Regions from separate parts of the Trinickia sp. genome, predicted to be linked through region 3. Evidence: predicted binding sites of a transcription regulator. Region 3 holds the regulator's gene; each other region holds the start of a gene.

Region 1 (7,191 bases), on a different contig from region 3:
GTTCGGCAACGAGCTTGGCGAGCGCGGCCGACGCCAGGCGCACGCGCAGCGAATCGGCGCGGCTCGTGAGGATGACCGGTAAGCGTGCGCCCAACACGAGACCCGCGCCGTCCGCGCCGGCAAACAGCATGAGTTGCTTGACGAGCATATTGCCGGCTTCGAGATCGGGCATGAGCAGGATGTCGGCTCGGCCCGCGACCGGCGAAACGATGCCTTTCGTCAGCGCGGCCGCGGGGCTGACCGCATTGTCGAATGCAAGCGGGCCATCGACCAGGCCGCCCGTGATTTGACCGCGTGTGGCCATGACCGTGAGCGCGGCCGCATCGAGCGTGGATTGCATCTTGGGATTCACGGTTTCCACCGCGGCCACAACCGCCACGCGCGGCTCGTCGATGCCCATCAGCCGTAGGAAGTCGATCGCGTTCTGGCAGATGTCGCGTTTTTGCATGAGGTCGGGCGCGATGTTGACGGCCGCGTCCGTGATGACGAGCGGTTTTTCATAAGCTGGAACATCCATGACATAGACGTGGCTGACGCGCCGCTCGGTTCGCAGGCCGGAGCCCGGTGCGACCACGGCCGAGAGCAGCTCGTCGGTGTGCAGGCTGCCCTTCATCAACGCCGCCACCGCTCCGGACGAGCCGAGCTCGACGGCTCGGGCGGCCGCGGCGTGGCTGTGCGCGACCGCTTCGATCGTGATGTGTGCGAGGCTGCACTGGGCAGCATCCGCCGCCGCCCGGATCTTCGCTTCCGGGCCGATCAGCACGGGGTCGAGCAGGTTTTCGTCGCGCGCCTCGACGGCCGCCCGAATAGCTTCGGGAGAGCAGGGGTGTACGATCGCGGTTCGCAGGGGCGGCCGGCTCTGAGCGCTGCGAATGAATGCTTCGTAGCGACCGTGACCTGTGAGCCGGCTGCCCGAAAGATCGTCGTTCACGTGGTCCCTTCTATCTTTGGAAAACGTAGGTGCCAGGGGCGTCGGCCGTGGCATGGTCTTCCACCCCCAGCGACCCGCACGCTGGGGGTGGGAGGCGTTTCGCGCTAGAGCGCATACCGAGCCATTCGCTCCATTCGGGCCACCATGAGCCCTCATGTCGGTCCGCGAGTGCCATCCATTCGTCCGGACCGACGCTGAGACCCGTGGCGGCGGTAGTTTCGATACGGTAGTGGCGGTGTGGATGGTTCGGCTCGCTGACGATGCCCGCGTTGTGGCCACCGCTCGTCAGCACGAACGTGATGTCGGCATCGCAGAGATGGTGGATTTTGTAGACGGACCGCCATGGCGCGATATGGTCACGTTCCGTGCCCACGACGAACATCGGCGTGCGGATGTTGCGCAGGGAAACGGGCCGATCGTCAACCTCGTATCTTGCACATGCAAGGTCGTTGCCGAGAAAGAGCTTGCGCAGATACTCCGAGTGCATGCGATAGGGCATGCGCGTGCGGTCCGCGTTCCACGCGTTCAAGTCGCTCATCGGCGCGCGTTCGCCGAGAAGGTAATCGTGGACGACACGCGACCAGACAAGATCGTTCGATTTCAGCAGCTGAAACGACCCCGCCATTTGCTCGCCGCCGAGATAGCCACGTTCCCACATAGCGCTCTCGAGAAAATAGATCTGGCTGTCGTCAATGAACAGCTGCAGTTCCCCGGGTTCGCTGAAGTCCGTTTGCGCGGCAAACAACGTGATCGAGGCCAGCGTCTCGTCGCGCCGGCGGGCCATCTCGGCAGCCGCGATCGCGAGAAGCGTGCCACCCAGGCAGTAGCCGGCCGCGTGGATCTTGCGCCCGGGCATGATTTGCAATATGGCATCGAGCGCAGCCATGATGCCAAGGTTACGGTAGTCGTCGAATCCAAGATCGCGATCGTCCTTGTCGACGTTGCGCCACGATATGCAGAAGACGGTGTACCCCTGGTCGACGAGATATCGCACCAGCGAGTTGTGCGGCGACAGATCGAGAATGTAGTACTTCATGATCCACGCGGGCACGAGCAGTATCGGCTCGGCACGAACTTCGGCGGTCGACGCACGGTATTGGATCAACTCGATCAGGTGGTTGCGAAAAACGACGCGCCCGGGCGTGACGGCGACATCGACGCCGGGTTTGAACCGCTGCGTTCCCTCGGGCGGTTGCCCGGCGGCGACGCGCGACGCGTCTTCGAGCGCGTTCAACGTACCTTGAACGAGATTGACGCCGAAGGTTTCGGCCGTGCGTTGGACGACCTCGGGATTCGTCGGCGGGAAGTTGCCCGGCGAAAAAACGTCGAGCCATTGCCGCGCGGCGAACGACACTACGTCTTGATGGTGGCGCGTCACGCCGGGCATCTCGTGCGTCGCTGCACACCACCATTGTTCGGTCAGTCGGAACGAATACTGCCAGGCGCGGAATGGGGGGATCTGCCAGACGGGGGCGCGAAACCGATCGTCGCTCGGCAGATCCGGCTCGCGTGGCGCGATACCGTATGCGCAGTCCAGTAGTTGGGCCGCCTGGCTCGCGGCGAGTGCAGCGAGTTCCATCCGCTTGCCGGGTGCCGCCAGCAAGTGAATGAACCAATCGGAGAAAGCGAGTGCGAGCGCTGCCGGCGATGGGCCGCCGGTGGCTTGCGCGATCCATGCTTCCTTCGCATGGTCGAGCGCGCGAAATGGGCTGTCGCTTAGAAGGCCGGGCGTGAGCGCGGCATCGTCGATCGGGTTTTTCTCCTTGCTGCGCGTATCCATCGAGCATCCTTCAGTTCGGCGTGAAATCCACTCTACACACGTGGGTGCCGGCAGGTATGACCTACGTCAACGCGCGCGACGCTTGGGGCTCGGGCATTCGTGTGAACGTACGCGATGGTTCGTTACTCACTTCGCGCACGATTGACGCATATCAACGAGGCGCACAGGCAACCGGCGAAGATGAAGGCTCTGGCGCCGGCACCGGGCCGTCGCACGAGCAATGCGTGCACAGTGGGGCAGTTCGATCATGCGAGCAAACTTTCGAATCGTATTGGCGACGCTGGCGGTATTCGTCGCGATTTGCGGCATCTTTGCCGCAATTCACGGACTGTTTTTTGATCGGGACAGTGCGGTCCGTTATGGTGCGGCGGCAGTCGTCATCGGCGTCGCGGCGTTCGTGCTCCTGCTCAACCCGCTCATGGGTCTCGACGAGGACTCGCACCCGGATCCTTGGAAATGAACGAAGTCTTCCGGAAGGCGTTGACCGTGGCCGGCGGTGCGAGTGTCGCGAATATCAGGTCAAGCGGCTTCGTCATCGGCAAAGACGCCGAATTCGGGTTCGCTCGTTTCGCAGTCGACGCACTGCACGTGCCAATCGCCCAGCATGCGTTTCGTCGAACCCCGATTGCACCACGAGGCGCGACCGACTTCGCCCTCGAACGGTCCGCCATCGGTTCCGAGCCCCAACCCTTCGAGCTTGCATAGCTGCTGCGTGCCGGACGGGTCCAATATCAATGTCCTGCCTGCTTCCGTGCGCACGGTTCCCCACGCGGGTAGCGCGAGGCCGGCGTGCGCTTCGCGCGACCATTTGAGCGAAGCGTCGTCCAGCCAGAGAATGGCGTACGCGCTAGGGTTGGTATTGAATGTATCGAGGTGTAGGGTGATTCTCATTGAAGTCTCCTGTCGACGGCTTCCTATCAGTGCGACATCAGCACCGGCAACGTCATCGATTTGAGAATCGACCGCGTCGCGCCACCGAGCACCCACTCGCGCCAGCGCGAATGGCCGTAGCAACCCATCACGAGCAGGTCTGCATCGAGGTCGGCGGCTCGGGAGAGGATCGCTTCGCCGGTCGGCACGTCTTTCATACCCTCGACGTCCTGCGTGGCGACGTTGGCGCCATAACGCGAGACGATCGCCGCGATATCGGACCCGGGAATGCGGCTCGATGGGGGCTCGCCCTTCAGCGCGTCGATGGTGAGCACGGTCACTTGCTTCGCGCGGCCCAGAAACGGCAACGCATCGTGTAGCGCGCGGGTGGCCTCGCGACTGCCGTCCCACGCAACAAGTACGCGCGAGCCGGTGCTTTTGAATTGGCGGGCATACGGCACGACCAACACGGGGCGTCCCGACGAGAGCACCAGATTTTCGACGAATTGGTCGGCGACGAACGACTCGGGGTCGCTGGGATCGTATTGACCGACGATGGCCAGATCGGCGAGACGAGCCGCCTGCGGCACGTACCGATTGGCGTATTCCGTCGAAGATTGCCATTCTCCCGCGACCCCGAGACGCAACATTTCGGCCCGGAACAGGCGTTCGAGAGCGCCTTTGCGCTCCTCGCGCCGATGGTCGAGCTCCCTGTAAAGGTCGGCGTTGCCTGCCATCACGTAGAAAGATCCGGGTTCCGGCCTGAAGACAGTGAAAAACCCCGTGAGATGAGCTTCGAACTGCTTGGAAAGCGATAGCGCGAGTTCCAGCCGGTTGTGCACAGCCTGGCTCGGATCGAGGTGCACGAGGATGCTTTTGTAACTCATTGCCATTGCTCCCAAGAATGGAATTCCGATACTGGATGGGTGCTTAACTGTTTCCAGTCTAGGAGCGCGGCGAGTTCTACTGATTGACGCAAATCAACCCGGGGTGTTTCGCCAAGGCTTAAGGTGTTTTGTATGCAGAACGAACCTTTGGCTCCTTGGAGGTAATCCAGTAATGAAAGCTCTCGTGTATCACGGTCCCGGCGCATGCTCGCTCGACGATCGCCCGACACCGGCTCTCGTCGATGCGACCGACGCGATCCTTCGGGTCACCCGCACAACCATTTGCGGAACCGATTTGCACATTCTCAAAGGGGACGTGCCGACATGCGAACCCGGCCGCATTCTCGGCCATGAAGGCGTCGGCATCGTTCAAGAGGTCGGCTCTGCCGTGACGGCGTTCAAGCCGGGCGACCATGTGCTGATTTCATGCATTTCGTCGTGCGGCAAATGCGAGTACTGCAGGCGCGGCATGTACTCGCACTGCACGACGGGAGGCTGGATCCTGGGCAACCGGATCGATGGCACTCAGGCCGAGTACGTGCGCATTCCACACGCCGATACCAGTCTCTATCACATCGCGGCGGGTGCCGACGAAGACGCGCTCGTGATGTTGTCGGACATTCTGCCGACAGGGTTCGAATGCGGCGTGCTCAACGGCAAAGTCGAGCCCGGTAGCACAGTGGCGATCGTAGGCGCAGGTCCGATCGGGCTCGCCGCGCTGTTGACCGCTCAGTTCTACTCGCCCGCACGAATCATGATGATCGACCGCGATGCGAATCGCCTCGAGATTTCTCGGCGGTTCGGCGCGACCGATTGTATCGACATCAGCGCGCTCGATCCCGCTGCGGCAGTGATGAAGCTGACCGAGGGAGTGGGCGCTGACTGTGTGATCGAGGCCGTCGGTGTGCCCGCGAGCTTCGAGCTGTGCGAAGCGATTGTCGCTCCGGGCGGAATCATTGCAAATATCGGCGTGCACGGCGTGAAAGCCGATCTGCATCTGGAGAAGCTATGGGATCGCAATATCGCGATCACGACACGCCTCGTCGATACGGTGAGTACGCCGATGCTGTTGAAGACCGTGCGGTCGGGCAAGCTCGATCCAAAGCAGCTCATCACGCATCGCTTCAAGCTCGGCGAGATCGACAAAGCTTACGAGACGTTTGGACATGCCGCCGACACGCATGCGCTGAAGGTGCTCATCGAAACATGATTGCCGGCGCACAAACGGGCCGCGCTCGGCGTCGTGACCGCACCGCGCGGCGCTAACCCAACGGAGGACAGATGCCGCGGATCGTGACTCTCACGCTGAATCCCGCGCTCGATGTTTCGACCGCCGTCGAGCAGGTGATCGATACGCGCAAGCTCCGATGCGACACGGCGCTCAGGCATCCTGGCGGCGGGGGTATCAACGTCGCGCGCGTTATCGAGCGGCTGGGCGGCGATTGCGTGGCTGTCTATCTTGCGGGCGGCCCGTTCGGCGAGGAACTGCGGCGCCTCGTCGAGGCGGAAAACGTGTGCGGGCAGTGCATCGAGATCGTCGGCGAGACACGTGAGAGCTTTTCCGTCTACGAGAAGTCGACCGGGCGCCAGTTTCGCTTCGTCCTTCCTGGACCGACTCTCGCCGAGGCGGAGTGGCGAGGCTGCATCGCGCGGCTGGACGCGTTCGACCCGCCGCCGAGCTATCTCGTCTTGAGCGGCAGCTTGCCTCCGGGAGTTCCCGATGACATCTATGCAAGGCTGGCTCGATCGGCGCGATCGAAGGGGACCCGGGTCGTGCTCGACACCTCCGGACCTGCTTTGCGATCGGCGCTCGATGCGGGCGTTTTCCTCGTCAAACCCAGTCTTGGCGAGCTTCGTGAACTTACCGGCCGGCCGCTCGCCGACGAGTCCGAATGGAAAGAGGCGGCGCTCGCGCTCGTGCATGCGGGACAGGCCCACACGGTCGTATTGACGCTGGGCGGGCTGGGCGCCTTGCTCGTCAGCGAGCGCGCCGTGCTGCGCGCGCCGGCTCTGAGCGTGCCTGTCGCCAGCGCGATCGGTGCTGGCGACAGCTTTCTGGGCGCACTCGTTTGGGCACTCGATCGCGACGCACCGCTCGAGGACGCGTTTCGCTATGGATTGGCGGCGGCGTGCGCCTCGCTACTGAACGCGGGCACCGAACTTTGCAAAAAAGAAGATATCGAGCGCTTATACCGCGACATCGTCATCGGGTGAGCCGCAAGGCCCTCCGGCGAAAGTGTCGATTGCCGCTGCCAGGCAGCGATGGGAGATGAATCGTGTACAGAAAGATACTGGTTGCCGTCGACGGCAGTGGGTCATCGAAACGCGCGCTGGACGAAGCGTTGCGGCTGGCCAAGCTGGCGCATGCCGAGGTGCGCGTCGTGCATATCGTCGACAAGTCGCCGCTCTTCATGTACGCCGGATACTACGATCCGGTCGCGCTGATGGAGGCATTGCGCGCCAACGGCGGCGCGGTGCTCGACGCCGCACGAGATGCGATGGCGGCGCAGCGTGTGGCGGGCGATGTCGAAGCCGTCGAAACCGAAAGTCTCGCGGACGACGTCGCGCACTGCTTGCTCAGATATGCCGAAAACCACGGTGCCGATCTCGTGGCGATGGGCACGCACGGGCGCCGGGGTGTGCAGCGTCTCGTGCTCGGCAGTGTGGCCGAGCGCTTTTTGCGCGTTTCCCACTGCCCTGTGCTCTTAACTCGGGACACCGCG
Region 2 (7,191 bases), on a different contig from region 3:
TCTCCACGGGCCGCTTCGCCGAGGAGTATGTGCCCACGATGAGGCCGATCGTCGGCTTTCGCGATGCAGTCCTCGAGAAGACGGCGTCCGAACTACAGCGCAACCGCCATGCCGCGCTGGCGGCCGCGGTTACCACGGCCGGCGGCGAAGTGCTGTTGCTGATCGCCCTCGGCTTGCTCATCGTCGGCTTCAGGCGCGACGTGGTCAGCCCTTTCGCAGAGGCCACCGCGGCCATCCAGGCCATCGCGGCCGGGAACCTCGATCATCAGGTACCGTGTTCGTTCAGCCGGGACGATATCCGCGTGATGTTCGATGCGCTGCGCGTCCTGAAAGAGAACAGTATCGAACGCGCGCGGCTCGAAACCGACCGCGCACGCCTGATCGACGAGTTGGCGACGATGGCCGAGACCGACCCGCTCACGCGGCTTTTGAACCGGCGCGCCTTCGAAGGGCGTGCAGGCGCCTTATGCCGGCAGCCCTATGATCCTTCGTCACGCATCGCGCTGATCATGTTCGATATCGACTACTTCAAGCGCGTCAACGACACCTACGGCCATGCCGTCGGCGACGAAGCGCTGCGCAGGGTCGCCCAACTCTGCCACACTCACTTCGCGCGCTCGGATATCGTCGCGCGCATCGGCGGCGAGGAGTTTGCGGTGATGACGCGCGTGCAAAACACCGAAGCTGCCCGCGAGATGGCCGAGCGCATGCGGCAGGACATCGCCCGCGCCGCCGTGGATACCGACTCGGGTACGCGCTGTCAGATGACCGCGAGCTTCGGCATTGCCATCGCTACGGGAGCGGCCGCCGAGCTCGAGGGACTCCTCAAGCAGGCCGACCAGATGCTCTACGAGGCCAAGGTGGCCGGGCGCAACCGCGTCATGGTGCGGCGTGCCGCACAGGCCGGCGACCCCGCCGAGGCAGCGGCGGGTTGACGCGTTCGCGCGAATCGCATCGCCATAGCTCGGAAAACGGCCCCTGCCCGCGGGCCAGCCTGCCCGGCGCACCGCGTTCGACGATGCCGCCGGCGTCCATGACGAGGACTTCGTCGACAAGCTCGGTCAGCGCCGAAAGGCGGTGCGTGATCAGCAGCACGCTGCGTCCTCGCATCAACGCCATGACGGTATGCAGCAGTGCCTGCTCCGTGATGCTGTCGAGCCCTTCGGTCGGCTCGTCGAGAACGAGAATCGGCGCATCGAGCAACAGCGCGCGCGCAATCGCCAGACGACGTGCCTGACCACCCGACAACCGTGCGCCCGCCTCGCCGATCTGCGTGTCGTAGCCTTGCGGCAGGTCCGTGATGAAATCGTGCAGCTGCGCGCTGCGGCATGCCGCCTCCAGCGCCGCTTGGTCGGCGTCGGGCCGCGCGATCAGCAAATTGTCGCGAACGGTTGCGTTGAATAGATAAGTGTCTTGCGAGACGACGGCAATGCGTGCGCGCACGGATTCGCCCGCGCACTCGCGCAACTCGCGATCGCCAAGCCGGATGCTGCCGGCCTGATAGTCCCAAAAGCGCAGCAGCACGTTGACCAGGCTCGATTTTCCCGCGCCGCTCGCGCCGACCACCGCGAGGCGACCGCACTCGGGCAACTCGAACGACACATTGCGCAATGCCCAATCGTCGCCCTCCCGATATCGCATGAAGACGCCCTCGAACGCGAGCGCGGCGCCGCGCGGCACATGCGGCTCGGCTGGGTCGGCCACGGCAGGCGCCGCATCGACGAGCGCAAAAATACGCCGGGCGGCCGCGAGACTCTCGCCGAGCATCTGCATGGCGAGCGGCAACGGCATCGCGGCTTCGAACGCGGCCAATACGAGGAGCGCCAACATCGCCAGATCAGCCGGCGGCAAGGCACCGCGGCTCACCGATGGAACGACGAGCACGAGCGTCGCCCACATCGCCAGCGATGCCGCTACGACGAGCGTCCCTTGCGAGAGTGCATCGAGCCGGTTCACCGCGGCCTGCCTGGCGACGAGTTCCGCCGATAGCGCGTCGATGCGCTGCGCATAGCATGCCTCACCGCCGTAGACACGCAGTTCGGCCGACCCCTGCATGGCGTCGACGACTGCCTCGCGCATTTGCGCGCGCAGCGCCACGCATGCACGCGAGGGCTCGTTCGCGCGGGCCAGCAGATAAGCCGGCAGCACCACGCCGGCAAACAGCAGGCAAACGAACAGCACGAGTGCCGCCGGCAGGCTGAAAACGGCCGTGGCAGCGATCAGGATCGCTGCACCAACGGCGCCTACGATAATCGGCAGCAGAACCCGCAGATAAACGTGATCGAGACTATCGATATCGGACTGAATGCGGCTCAGGAGATCGGCGCTGCGCAGATCGGCCAGGCGAGCCGGCGCTAGAGGCTCGATACGAGAGTAGAACCAGACGCGCAGTTGGGCCAGCAACTGCAAAGTGGCATCGTGGGTGACGAGCCGTTCGATGTAACGCCCAAGCGTACGAACGATCGCGCAGGCGCGGATCGCCGCCGCCGGGGTGAAGTAGTCGAAAGCCGTCCGCGCGATACCCGCGAGCGCCATCGAGGCGATGAACCAGCCCGAAAGCGCCATGAGAGTGACATTGGCAAGCAGTGTCGCGAGCGAGACGGCTGCACCGAGCGCCATCCGCTTCCAGTACGGACGAAAGAGCAGAACGAGGCGGATGAAATCGGCGCGAGCCTCGTGCGCAAGACGCACGCGGGAATGCTTCGGCCGGTCCGATCGCAGCGAGGCGCTCACGATACAACTCCGGAAACCGCATCTGCATGCGCATCGTGCGTGTCGTAGGCTCGCATCAGACGGCGATAAAGGCCGTCGCGGGACATCAATTCCCGATGCGATCCGCTCTCGAGGGCGCGTCCGCGATCGATGACGACGATATGCGTCGCCAGTTGCGCAGTGGCCGGCCGGTGAGCTGCAAGCAGCACCGTCCGTCCACGCGCGAGCCGACCGATCGCGGCATGAATGCGTTGCTGCGTACGCGCATCGAGATGGGCGGTCGGCTCGTCGAGCAGTACCACGGGCGCATCCTTGAGAAAGGCACGGGCGAGCGCAAGACGTTGAATCTGACCGCCGGACAAGCCCACGCCACGCTCGCCGACAGGCGTGTCGTATCCGGCGGGCAACGCCTCGATGAATTCGTGCGCATCCGCAAGCTCGGCGGCCTCGCGCACGCGCGCGAGCGAGGCGCCGGGCGAAGCGAGCCGCAGATTGTCGAGCACCGTACCCGCGAAGAGGTGCGCGCGCTGCGGCACCCATGCCACGTTCGCGAGCCAGCTGCCTTCGTCTATGGCCGACAGGTCCATGTCGCCGATCCAAATCGAACCGCTTCGGGGCAACGCGAAGCCGAGCAGCAAATTGAGGGCGGTGCTCTTACCCGCTCCGCTCGGGCCAACCAGGGCCGTGATTTCGCCGGGCTCGGCAACGAAGCTGAGCGCATCGACCGCGGTGCGGCCTTCGGCATGCGCGAACGACACGCGCTCGAAACGAATGCGGTGAGGCTGCGCAGGCTGCAGCGTCGCCCGCGCAGCGCAACGCTCCGGTAACGGTGCACTCAGGATGTCGACGATACGCTCCGCGGCCGCAATGGCCTCCATGCGGGCGTGATAGTGCGTGCCGAGCGTACGCAACGGCAGATAGAACTCAGGGGCAAGCAGCAACACGAAGAACACCGGCTGGAAATGCACCTTCGCATAGAGCAGATTGAAGCCGATCAGCACGGCGACGATCGCAATGCTGACCGTCGACAGAAATTCGAGCGCCACCGAGGACAAAAACGCGATCCGCAAGACCTGCATCGTACTGTGCCGATACGACTCGGACACGCGGGCGACGATTTCCGCTTCGCGCCGACTGGCGTTGAAACGCTTGAGCGTCGCGAGGCCCGCGAGGGTGTCGAGCAGGCGTGCGCTCAAGCGCGCGAGCCGGCGCCACTGGCGCTGGTTCGCGGCCACCGCATCCTTGCCGAGCAGCGTCATGAAAAGCGGGATGAGCGGCGCAGTCAATACGAGCACGAGACCCGATACCCAGTCGAGCGGAAATATCACGACGACGAGCGCGAGCGGCAAGAGTGCGCTCAACGCGCGCTGCGGAAGCCAGCGTGCATAGTAGCCCTCGAGCGCCTCCACTCCCGTGACGAGATGGCTCGATAACGCACCGCTCGACTCGTTCGCGAGCCATGCGGGACCGAGCGCCTGGATCTTGCGAACGAGCTCCGCGCGCAACGCGGCGCGCACGGTCGCCGCGCCGGCGAACGCATATCGCTGCGCCGCCTGCACGGCGACGAAGCGCAAACCGATCGCCGGCAGCATGGCCGCCAGTGCCGGCCACACTGTCGCGAGCGCCGCGCCGCGGAGGATGACCGCGTTGACGATCCACGCCAACAACGCCGCCTGTGCGATCACGGCGACTCCTGCCGTCAGTCCCATTGCGACGGCCATCCTGAGGGGCGCACGTATACCGTCCGCGCGCCGCGCAAGCCATGCATCCAGGGTCTTTTTCAACTGAGAATCGGGGCTCATGCTCTTGAAGCTCGAACATATAAAAACATCGCGGCACGATGTCGCACCCATTGCGAAGAACGATGCAACCGTACCCGCACGCACCATAACAGAACCACGCTCGCGCGAAACGATGCCCGGCGCGCGGAGGCGCGCCGAGCCCCGTGTTTGCGTGGATCTTGCGACGGTATGCCGCAAGAAATCCAGCGGCGCTTAATTAAAATCAATAACAGTCGAACGTGTTGCGTTCGCGCGTTCGTGCCGGGTCTTTGCCGACACACGGTTCGCACCATTCGCACGATTCGGCAACGCCTATTACCGGAGCTTCACATGATCAGCAATACCGTGGTCGAGCTTTCGCGGCTTCAGTTCGCCGCGACTGCGCTCTATCACTTTCTGTTCGTCCCGCTCACATTGGGGCTGTCGTTTCTTCTGGCGGTCATGGAGACCGTCTATGTCATCACCGGAAAGCCGATCTACCGCGATATCACCCAGTTCTGGGGCAAGCTCTTTCTGATCAATTTCGCGCTCGGCGTGGCGACCGGTCTCACGATGGAGTTCGAGTTCGGCACCAACTGGTCGTTCTACTCGGGCTTCGTTGGCGATATCTTCGGTGCGCCGCTCGCCATCGAAGGCCTGATGGCATTCTTCATGGAATCGACGTTCGTCGGCCTCATGGCCTTTGGCTGGGAGCGGCTTTCGAAAGGCAAGCATCTCGCCGTCACCTATCTCGTCGCACTCGGCTCGAATCTCTCGGCGCTCTGGATTCTCGTGGCCAACGGTTTCATGCAGAACCCGCAAGGGGCCGCCTTCAATCCCGTGACGATGCGCATGGAACTGCAAAGCTTCAGTGCGTTGATTTTCAGCGAAGATGCGCAAACCAAGTTCGTGCATACGAGCATTGCCGGCTACGTGACCGCCGCCATCTTCGTGACGGGCATCAGCGCCTACTACATGCTGCGCGGCCGGCATATGGAGCTCGCCAAGCGCTCGTTTCGGATGGCCAGTCTGTTCGGTGTGCTCTCGGTAGCCGGCGTCATTACGCTCGGCGATGCGCTAGGCTTCGTGGGCGGCCATGCCCAACCATCGAAGCTGGCGGCAATGGAAGCGCTCTGGCAAACCGAGCCCGCACCGGCGCCTTTCAACGTCGCGGCATGGCCGCTGAACAGCGAGCGCCGCAACGCCTGGAGTCTGCAGATCCCGTATGTGCTCACGCCACTTCTCACGCACACGTTCGATACGACGGTGCCGGGCGTGGACCGCATCGAAGCCGATGCGGTGAAACGGATCAGAAACGGCATTCCCGCTGTCGCCGCATTGAAGGTGTTGAGCGCCGATCCGACCAACGCCGCTGCGCTCGCGCAGTTCGAGGCACACAAGGCCGATCTCGGCTATGGGTTTCTCGTGAAGCGCTATGCGGCTGGCCAGGACGTCGAGCGAGCGACCGAAGCCGATATCGCGAAGGCCTCGAAAGACACGGTACCGAACGTATTCCTGATGTTCTGGATGTTTCGCATCATGGTGGCCTGCGGCATTTCGATGCTGGCCTACTTCGTGATCGCCGTCATCTTGTCATTGCGCGGGGACGTCCATCGCCGGCGCCGGTTTCTCACGCTCGCACCATGGATGATCCCGGTTCCGTTCATCGCGTGCGAAACCGGCTGGATCACCGCCGAGGTCGGACGCCAGCCATGGTCGGTCTATGGTGTGTTACCCACCTGGATGTCGGCGTCCAGCCACAGCGTCGGATACATGATCTTTTCGCTCGCCGGCTTCTTGCTGCTCTATTCGGTATTCATCGTCATCGAGGCGTTCCTGATGGTGAGAGCGATCCGCCAAGGTCCCGACGCGCCACATGGCAGCGATACGGCACCCGCCATCACGGAGCCGGCGGCGGTTCGAACCGGCGCAACCGCTGCGCCGGCACGATAAAAAGGACTGCGAGATGGAACTCTATCTAGTCTTCAAGGTGCTCTGGTGGTTGGTGCTCGGCGTGCTGCTGATGGGGCTCGGCATCATGGTGGGCATGGACATGGGCGTCGGCGCGCTGCTGCGCTATGTCGGGCGCACCGACACCGAACGGCGCATCGCGCTCAATATCGTTGCGCCACACTGGGACGGCAACCAGGTCTGGTTCGTTCTCGGCGGCGGGGCGGTTTTCGCCGCATTCCCGCTGCTCTATGCGACTGCGTTCTCGGGCCTTTACATCGTCATGCTGTTGCTGCTCTGGACGATGATCCTGCGGCCGCTCGGCTTCGAGTACCGCAGCAAACTGCCGACGGCTGCCTGGCGCAACGTGTGGGACTGGGCGCTCGTCGTGAGCGGCACGGTGCCGATGATCGTCTACGGCGCGGGTGTCGGCAATATGCTGCGGGGCGTGCCCTTTCATTTCGACTGGGATCTCACGTCGCACTACACCGGCAGCTTCGTCTCGCTGCTGAATCCGTTCGCGGTGATGTGCGGCATTCTTTCGCTCTCGCTTGCCGTCTATATGGGCGGCGTGATGCTCACAGGACGCTCGGAGCCCGGGCCCCTGCAAGCGCGTGCGCGCCGCGCCGCCACGGTCGGCATTGCGATCGCATTCACGCTGTTCACGATCGGCGGATGGTGGATGATCCATCTGAACGGCTATCGGCTCGTACAGGCACCGGCGCCCGGCTTGGCGCAAACCCCGCTGCAACAAACCGCGGTGCTCGTC
Region 3 (7,191 bases):
GCCGGTCATCGTCGTGCTCGGCGACAGTCTTTCGGCCGAGTACGGCCTGCCCAGAGATTCAGGATGGGTCGCGCTGCTGAGGCGCCGCCTGGCGAACGAGCGCATCGATTATAGCGTCGCCAATGCAAGCATCAGCGGAGACACGACGAGCGGCGGCCGCGCGCGGCTGCCCGAATTGATATCCCGCCTCAAGCCGTCGATCGTGATCGTCGAGCTGGGCGCCAACGACGCGTTGCGCGGTGTCCCGCTCTCGACGACGGAAGACAATCTGCGCACGATCGTCAAGGACGCGCAGCAGAGCAAGGCGAAAGTGGTGCTCGTCGGGATGTATGTGCCGGCCAATTACGGCCCCGCCTATACGGAGCAGTTCCATCGAATCTACGGCTCGCTCGCCAAGGAACTCGATGTACGGCTCGTCCCTTTTCTGCTCGCCGGCATCGAAAACAAGCCGGACATGTTCCAGAGCGATCAGATGCACCCGACCGAGCAAGCGCAGCCGGTACTGCTCGACAATGTCTGGCCGGTTCTCGCGCCGCTCCTTCAGCGCCGGCAAGTCCGCTAAGTCGGACCTGCCGGCAATCGCTCAATCGGTACTGCCTGACTTGCCGTCCGCCGCTCCGTAGAACTTCACCTTCGAGCGCGCGCGCAGCGCATCGATATAAGCCTGCATATCGGTCTGTCCGCTCATCTGCGAAAGTTGCTGTTGCGCTCCCGCAAGCCGGGCGGGGTCGATCGGCGCACCGGGCAGCACGGCATTCACACGATAGATGGCGTAACCGGCCTCGCCAAGATCGACGCCGGTGTAGACGGGCGGCTTGCTGGCATCGGCTTTGAAGATCGCGCTCAACGCTGCGGGCGGGACGCTTTGCGCATCCGTGCGCGAGAGCTTCATCTCGGCGCCGAAGCCCGCGGTCGACTTCGACTTTTGCAAGTCTGCAAGCTTGGCGGCGCCGTCCTTGCGGGCGAGCTCGGCAGCCTGCTCGGCCACGTAGCGGGCGCGCACGGCATCCTTGATCGATGCCAGCGGCGGCGTGGCAGCCGGTTTGAAGTCGGTCACGCGAGCCGAGATCAGCATGTTATTGCCGACGTCGATCGCCTGCGTGTTGTTATGGTCCTTGACGGCATCGTTGGCGAAGACAGCAGCCAGGAACTTGGGATTGTTGAGCGGGCTGTCGGGCGGCAGCGACGCGCTGGGCTTGTTGGTGACCGTGGCCGTTTGCAGCGTCAACTTGAACTTGTCGGCAACCGGCTGCAGGCTCTTCGCCTGTTCGTAGACTGTCGACGTGAACGCGTCCGAGCCGTCGCTGAAAGCCTTGGCGGCCTGCTGCGACTTGAGTTCCTTCTCGATCTGGTCCTTCACGCTGGCGAACGGCTTGACGACGGGCGGCTTTTCGTCGGTCAGCATGATCACGTGGTATCCGAACGCCGAACGCACCACATCGCTGACATCGCCCTTTTTCTTCAACCCGAGCGCGGCCGCGTCGAATGCCTTGTCGCCCGTGATCACACCACCGGTCGACCAGCCGAGGTCACCGCCCTTCGATGCGGAGCCCGGGTCCTTCGATTCTTTCTGAGCGATCTGCGCAAACTGATCGGGATGCGCCTTCACCTGCGCCAGTACGTCCTGCGCCGTTTTCTTCGCGGCCGCGTCCTCGTCGGGCTTCGCACCGCTCGGCGACGGAATCAGAATCTGGCTCACGCGCACTTCACGCGGTGTCGTGAAACGCGCCGTGTTGTCGTCGTAGTACTTCTTCGCATCGGCTTCGGTCGGGTTGATCCCGGCGCCCAGCGTAGCCGGGGAGAACACGACGTATTGGATGGACGCCGTCGGCGGCGTCGCGAAATCGGCGCGATGCGCATCGTAGTACGCGGCGAGCTGCGCATCGTCCACCTTGACCTTCGAGGCGTAATCGCTGGTATGCAGCACCAGCGGCTGCACCGAGCGCTGTTGCTCGGCAAGCTGGGCCAGGTGCTCGGCAACGCTCTTGGGCACGAACGCGCTCGCCTGGATGCTATCGGGGATCTGGTCCATCGCCAGGCCGTAACGGACACGCTCCTGGTATTGATCGGGTGTCATGCCCTGCATCGCGAGCAACTGGGTATAGCGATCGACGTCGATCGACCCATCGGGTTTGCGCAGCGACGCAATCACCGGATCGGCCAAGAGCGCTCGACGCACCGCGTCATCCGATGCGCTCAGGTGCTCGCGCTGCGCCTCGTCGGCCAGCACGCGCTGCTGAATCAGGCTGTCGAGCAATTCGCGGCGCCGCTCGGGCGTATCGAACATCTTCGCGTCGAAGCGCGCGCCGAGCACCTGCCGCGCCTGATCGAGTTGCCGACGCATCGCGTCGTCGAATTCGGCACGGGTGATTTTATGGCCGTTGACGCTCGCCACATTGGCGCTTTCGTCGAAGAACCCGCGGAAACCCTGGATACCGATGAAGCCCAGCCCCGGCACGATGACGAGGACGAGCATGAACATCATCAGGCGCTTGTGGTTGCGAAAGAAATCGAGCATGCGTGACTGGTTACGTTGGACAAAAACGTCCAATAGTACAACAGCTGCAACCGGCGGCGACAAATCCGGTTCTGGCGGAAAGACGGGCTTGCCAGCCGGCATGCCGCGTCGGCACAATAGCCGGGCACTGTCGCGCTGCGTGGGCCCCACGCTGGCGAGCGCGGCGTGCCGCGGGAGGCGGTCATGCTCTACGACTGGCTGGAAGCGCAGCGCGCGCTGGCGCGCTCCGTTGGCGCGTGGACCGAATATGCCGGGCGCCTTTTCGGATTACCGGTGGCGCCTGGCGATAGCGGCGTTCCGGGCAGCGACTGGTTCGGCCGCTTCATTCAGACCGCCGCCCAAGCGCCGGGCTTCGATATTCATTCGGTGACGATCGGCGAACGCCAGGTGAGCGTGAAAGAAACCATCGTCGCGGCAACGCCGTTTTGCGCACTCCGTCACTTCGCCCGCGAAGGCATGGTCCTTCGCTCATCCCCGTATCCCGTTCTGGTCTGCGCGCCGCTGGCCGGCCATCACGCCGTCATGATGCGCGAGACGGTCGAGACGCTGCTGGAGGACACCGACGTCTATGTGACCGATTGGGCCAACGCACGAGACGTTCCGATAACGGCCGGCAGGTTCGGCCTCGACGACTACGTCCAGACCATCGAACGGTTTTTGCGCATGCTCGGCGGCGCCGGACTGCATGTCCTGGCCGTATGCCAGGCCACCGCACCTGCCGCCGCCGCGGCCGCCCTCGTCGCCGCGTGCGGCGAGCCGGCTCCGCTCAGCCTCACGCTGATGGGCGGTCCCATCGATGCACGCATCAATCCGACGGCCGTCGGCCGCTTCGCGCTCGCGCACAGCATCGGCTGGTTCCGAGCCACTCTCATCGATATCGTCCCGCCGGGTTACGCTGGCGCAGGCCGACGGGTCTATCCAGGCTATATTCAACATGCGGCGCTGATGGCCGTGCATCCGGACCGCCAGCTCGCACTCGAATCGCGGTACTGGGCGCACCGGTGGCGCGCAGACAAGACAAAAGCGGCGGAAAGCCGACGCGCGCTCGACGAGTACGCCGCCGTGCTCGACATGACCGAGGACTATTTCCTCGATACCCTGCGGGTCCTCTTTCGCGAGCACCGGCTCGCGCACGGTATTTGGCAGATTGCAGGACGCCGCATCGATGGCTCGGCGCTTGCTAGCACCGCCCTTTGTACGGTCGAGGGCGATCGCGACGATATCACCGGCGCGGGCCAGACGCATGCCGCCCATACCGTTCTAGCGTCCGTGCCGCAGCGCTCGAGAATGCGCCTGACGATCGCCGATTGCGATCACTACGATCTTTTTACCGGAGCCCGCTGGCGCGAAGCGATCCACCCCGAGCTGGCCCGTTTCTGGCGTTCGGCGTCCTCCGCGCGTCGGCGTGGCTCCCGGGTCCGGCCACCCCCGACGGCCAGATCGCGCGCACTTGATTCAGATCAGGCTGCAACGATGAGCGTGCGCCGATGATGTCCGAAAAACGGATCGACTTCGCGGAAGGCCCAAATGTACCGACACATCCTCGCCCCTATCGACGGTAGTGCCACGTCCACGCGCGCGCTCGAGGCCGCGCTCCGGTTCGCCAGCGGTTCGGGCGCCGAATTGCTTGCACTTTTTGTCGTGGACGTGCCGGTCATCGGCTCGGAGGCGCCTGGCTACGATCCGAACCTGGTGCGCGATGCGCTTTTCGAGCAGGGAGCGCGCGTGGTCGACGAAGCGATCGAGAAAATGAAAGCGGCCGACGTTACCGGCACGCCGCGCGTGGTCGAGACCAACCCGCTTCGCGACGATATTGCGCATACGATCTTGCGTGTCGCCGAGGAGTGGCCGGCCGATCTGATTGTCATGGGTACACATGGGCGGCGCGGGTTCCAACGCCTCATGCTCGGCAGCGTAGCGGAACGCTTCCTGCGCATTTCGTGCTGTCCGGTTCTCCTCGTTCCGGCCAGCGATGCGGCGGCCGGTGAAAGTTGAGTGCCGGCCCGACGGCACGGCGGCATCGATCCGGCACGCCGAGGCACCGACGAGCCGCGGACTCCCGTCAGAGTTTGCCCGTTGCGCCGCGGGCCACTTCATCGTGGCGCACGAGCAATACCGGCAGTTCCACCGAGCGCAGCAACGATTCGGCAACGCTGCCCAGCAACACGCGGCGCACGCCATGGCGACCATGCGTTCCAATGACGATGAGTTCCGCCTCACATTCCGCGGCGACGCGAGCAATGACCGAGGCCACGCTTTCGCCGTACGCGTCGACGACACGCGGCGTGCCCTCGACCCCTCCCGCCTTGAAGACTTCTTCGGCTTCCTCGAGCGCCGCGGTCGCCGCCTCGATCGCCTCGGGGCTCGCGCCCTCACCGCCCTGATAGACCGCACCAACGTCCACCAGTTGCGGTGCGTGCTCCACGACGCAGACCGCGACGATCGACGCGCCCGAAGCGCTGGCAATCTTTACGGCCTCGTCGAGCGCAAGACGCGCTGCGCGGCTGCCGTCGATGGCAGCCAGAATACGTGTGTACATGATGGTTCTCCGGGGCACAGGCCCACTGCATCGATCATTGATGCAATAAGTGTGCGACCCGCCAGGCCTGCGCGCCTTGATGCCGATCAACGAGCGATCGGGGGGCGTCGGCAGGCCTGACGAATGAGCCGATTCCTGGCGCGACCGTAGGAAAATGCTTACAAAGCGCCGTCGATACCTACCCCAGTTTCGTATCGCGCTGATATTTTTTTCGCGGGGCGCTGGCCATACTCACTGCCATGAAGGATCACGTGCGTGCTGCCGCGCGCGCGTCACTGGCGGAGGCCACCATGTTGCTCGAACTGGATTTCCCCCGACAAGAAGGCCCATCCCCGGCCCCGCAGGAGACGTCCGGGGGTGCCCACAGTCGAAAGCTACCGTCGCCTGCCAAGGAGGGCTGCGCGTCCTGCTCGCTGCGCTCGGCCTGCGTCCCGGATGGGTTGACCGCTCAGGAAATCGCGCGCTTCGATGCGATCGTCAACACGACGCGGACCATCAAGCGCGGCGAAGCGCTGTACCGTACCCACGATCCGTTCGAGAGCATTTATGCCGTGCGGGCCGGTTCGTTCAAGACCGTCGTCATGCACCGCGATGGCCGAGAGCAGGTCACGGGTTTTCACCTTGCGGGCGAAGTGCTCGGGCTCGACGGTGTCTGTGCCGAACGACACAGCAGCGATGCGATAGCCCTCGAAGACAGCAGCGTATGCATCATGCCTTATTCGCTACTCGAGTCGATGTGCACGGAATCGAAGCAGTTGCAGCGGCAAATGCTGCGCACGATGAGCAGCGAAATCGTGCGCGAATCGTCGCTGATGATGCTGCTCGGCACGATGAGCGCCGAGCAGCGCGTCGCCACGTTCCTGCTCAATCTATCGAGCCGCATGAAGGCGCGCGGCTACTCGGCCGCCGAATTCAACTTGCGCATGACGCGCGAGGAAATGGGCAATTACCTCGGCATGAAGCTCGAGACAGTCAGCCGTATGTTCTCCAAATTCCAGCGCGACGGGCTGCTCGAAACTCACGGCAAAAAAATCCGCATCGTCGATCTGACCGCGCTCGAAGCGGTTTGAGCCCGCCGATATACGCCCTGGGGTTGCGTCAATCGCCGGTCGTCAACACCGCGGCGCCGGTGAGGCGGCCCTCGCGCAAGTCGGACAGCGCCCGGTTGGCCTCGCGCAACGGATAGAGCGTCGTCTCGATGCGCAGCGGCACCTGGCCCGCGATCCGCATGAACGCGTGTCCATCTTCGCGCGTCAGATTTGCGACCGATACAAGGCGCCGTTCGCCCCAGAGCAGGTCGTACGGAAAGGACGGAATCGCGCTCATGTGGATGCCGCCGCAGACCACGATGCCGCCTTTGACGACGGCGGCCAGTGCGGCGGGCACGAGCGCACCGACCGGTGCAAAAATAAGTGCCGCGTCGAGCGGTTCGGGCGGTGCGGCATCGCTGCCGCCGGCCCAATGTGCGCCGAGTCGGCGAGCGAGCTGCTGCGCGGCCGCGTCGCCGGGCCGCGTGAACGCATAGACGATCCGCTGCTGATGGCTGGCCACTTGCGCCACGATGTGTGCGGCCGCTCCGAAACCGTAGATGCCGATGCGCCGGGCGTCGCCGGCCATCGCGAGCGTGCGATATCCGATGAGGCCCGCGCACAATAGCGGCGCGGCTTCCGCGTCGGAGTAACGAGCCGGTATGGGCAGACAATAGCGGCTATCCGCGGCAACCCACTCGGCATACCCACCATCGAGCGTGTAGCCCGTGAACGCCGGCCGATCGCACAGATTTTCTCGGCCGCCGCGGCAGTAGCGGCATTGCCCGCACGTATGGCCGAGCCAGGGCACCCCGACGCGCTCGCCCAGCCGGAATTCGGTGACGCCCTCACCCAGGCCCGCGACGACACCGACGATTTCGTGCCCCGGTACGACGGGCGTCTTGGGATGGGCCAATTCCCCGTCGACCACATGCAAGTCGGTGCGGCACACCCCGCATGCGCGAATGCGGATCAACAATTGCCCGGGGCCGGGCGTCGGATCCGGCAACTCGCGCTCGCTCAAGTGCGGGGACCGGCCGTCGAATACCATCGCGCGCACGTCGTTGTCTCCCGGTGCGAGTCAAGCGTCGTGAAAACGGAAAAAC

The links. Region 3 encodes FNR, which switches genes on or off when oxygen is low (the NO sensors DNR and NnrR bind a similar motif). Its sites were predicted from a motif close to TTGATNNNNATCAA; they were not measured.
Region 1: the regulator FNR is predicted to act here: its motif matches at 2,853-2,866, upstream of ACO1XS_RS21085 (PHA/PHB synthase family protein).
Region 2: the regulator FNR is predicted to act here: its motif matches at 4,707-4,720, upstream of cydD (thiol reductant ABC exporter subunit CydD).

The regions. Positions count from the first base shown of each region.
Region 1 covers NZ_JBMRBK010000075.1:132,136-139,326, forward strand. The annotation lists gene ACO1XS_RS21080 (bifunctional enoyl-CoA hydratase/phosphate acetyltransferase) at 1-985, opposite strand, end outside; gene ACO1XS_RS21085 (PHA/PHB synthase family protein) at 942-2,711, opposite strand; gene ACO1XS_RS21090 (DUF2964 family protein) at 2,959-3,171, shown strand; gene ACO1XS_RS21095 (DUF3564 family protein) at 3,231-3,602, opposite strand; gene ACO1XS_RS21100 (universal stress protein) at 3,629-4,468, opposite strand; gene ACO1XS_RS21105 (zinc-dependent alcohol dehydrogenase family protein) at 4,641-5,678, shown strand; gene ACO1XS_RS21110 (1-phosphofructokinase family hexose kinase) at 5,750-6,682, shown strand; gene ACO1XS_RS21115 (universal stress protein) at 6,745-7,191, shown strand, end outside.
Region 2 covers NZ_JBMRBK010000022.1:226,313-233,503, reverse strand. The annotation lists gene ACO1XS_RS05650 (GGDEF domain-containing protein) at 1-935, shown strand, start outside; gene cydC (thiol reductant ABC exporter subunit CydC) at 880-2,733, opposite strand; gene cydD (thiol reductant ABC exporter subunit CydD) at 2,730-4,514, opposite strand; gene ACO1XS_RS05635 (cytochrome ubiquinol oxidase subunit I) at 4,824-6,425, shown strand; gene cydB (cytochrome d ubiquinol oxidase subunit II) at 6,439-7,191, shown strand, end outside.
Region 3 covers NZ_JBMRBK010000079.1:175,854-183,044, reverse strand. The annotation lists gene ACO1XS_RS22855 (arylesterase) at 1-562, shown strand, start outside; gene ACO1XS_RS22850 (SurA N-terminal domain-containing protein) at 584-2,518, opposite strand; gene phaZ (polyhydroxyalkanoate depolymerase) at 2,702-4,009, shown strand; gene ACO1XS_RS22840 (universal stress protein) at 4,046-4,513, shown strand; gene ACO1XS_RS22835 (universal stress protein) at 4,581-5,057, opposite strand; gene fnr (fumarate/nitrate reduction transcriptional regulator Fnr) at 5,348-6,127, shown strand; gene ACO1XS_RS22825 (zinc-dependent alcohol dehydrogenase family protein) at 6,156-7,145, opposite strand; gene ACO1XS_RS22820 (DUF1488 family protein) at 7,167-7,191, opposite strand, start outside.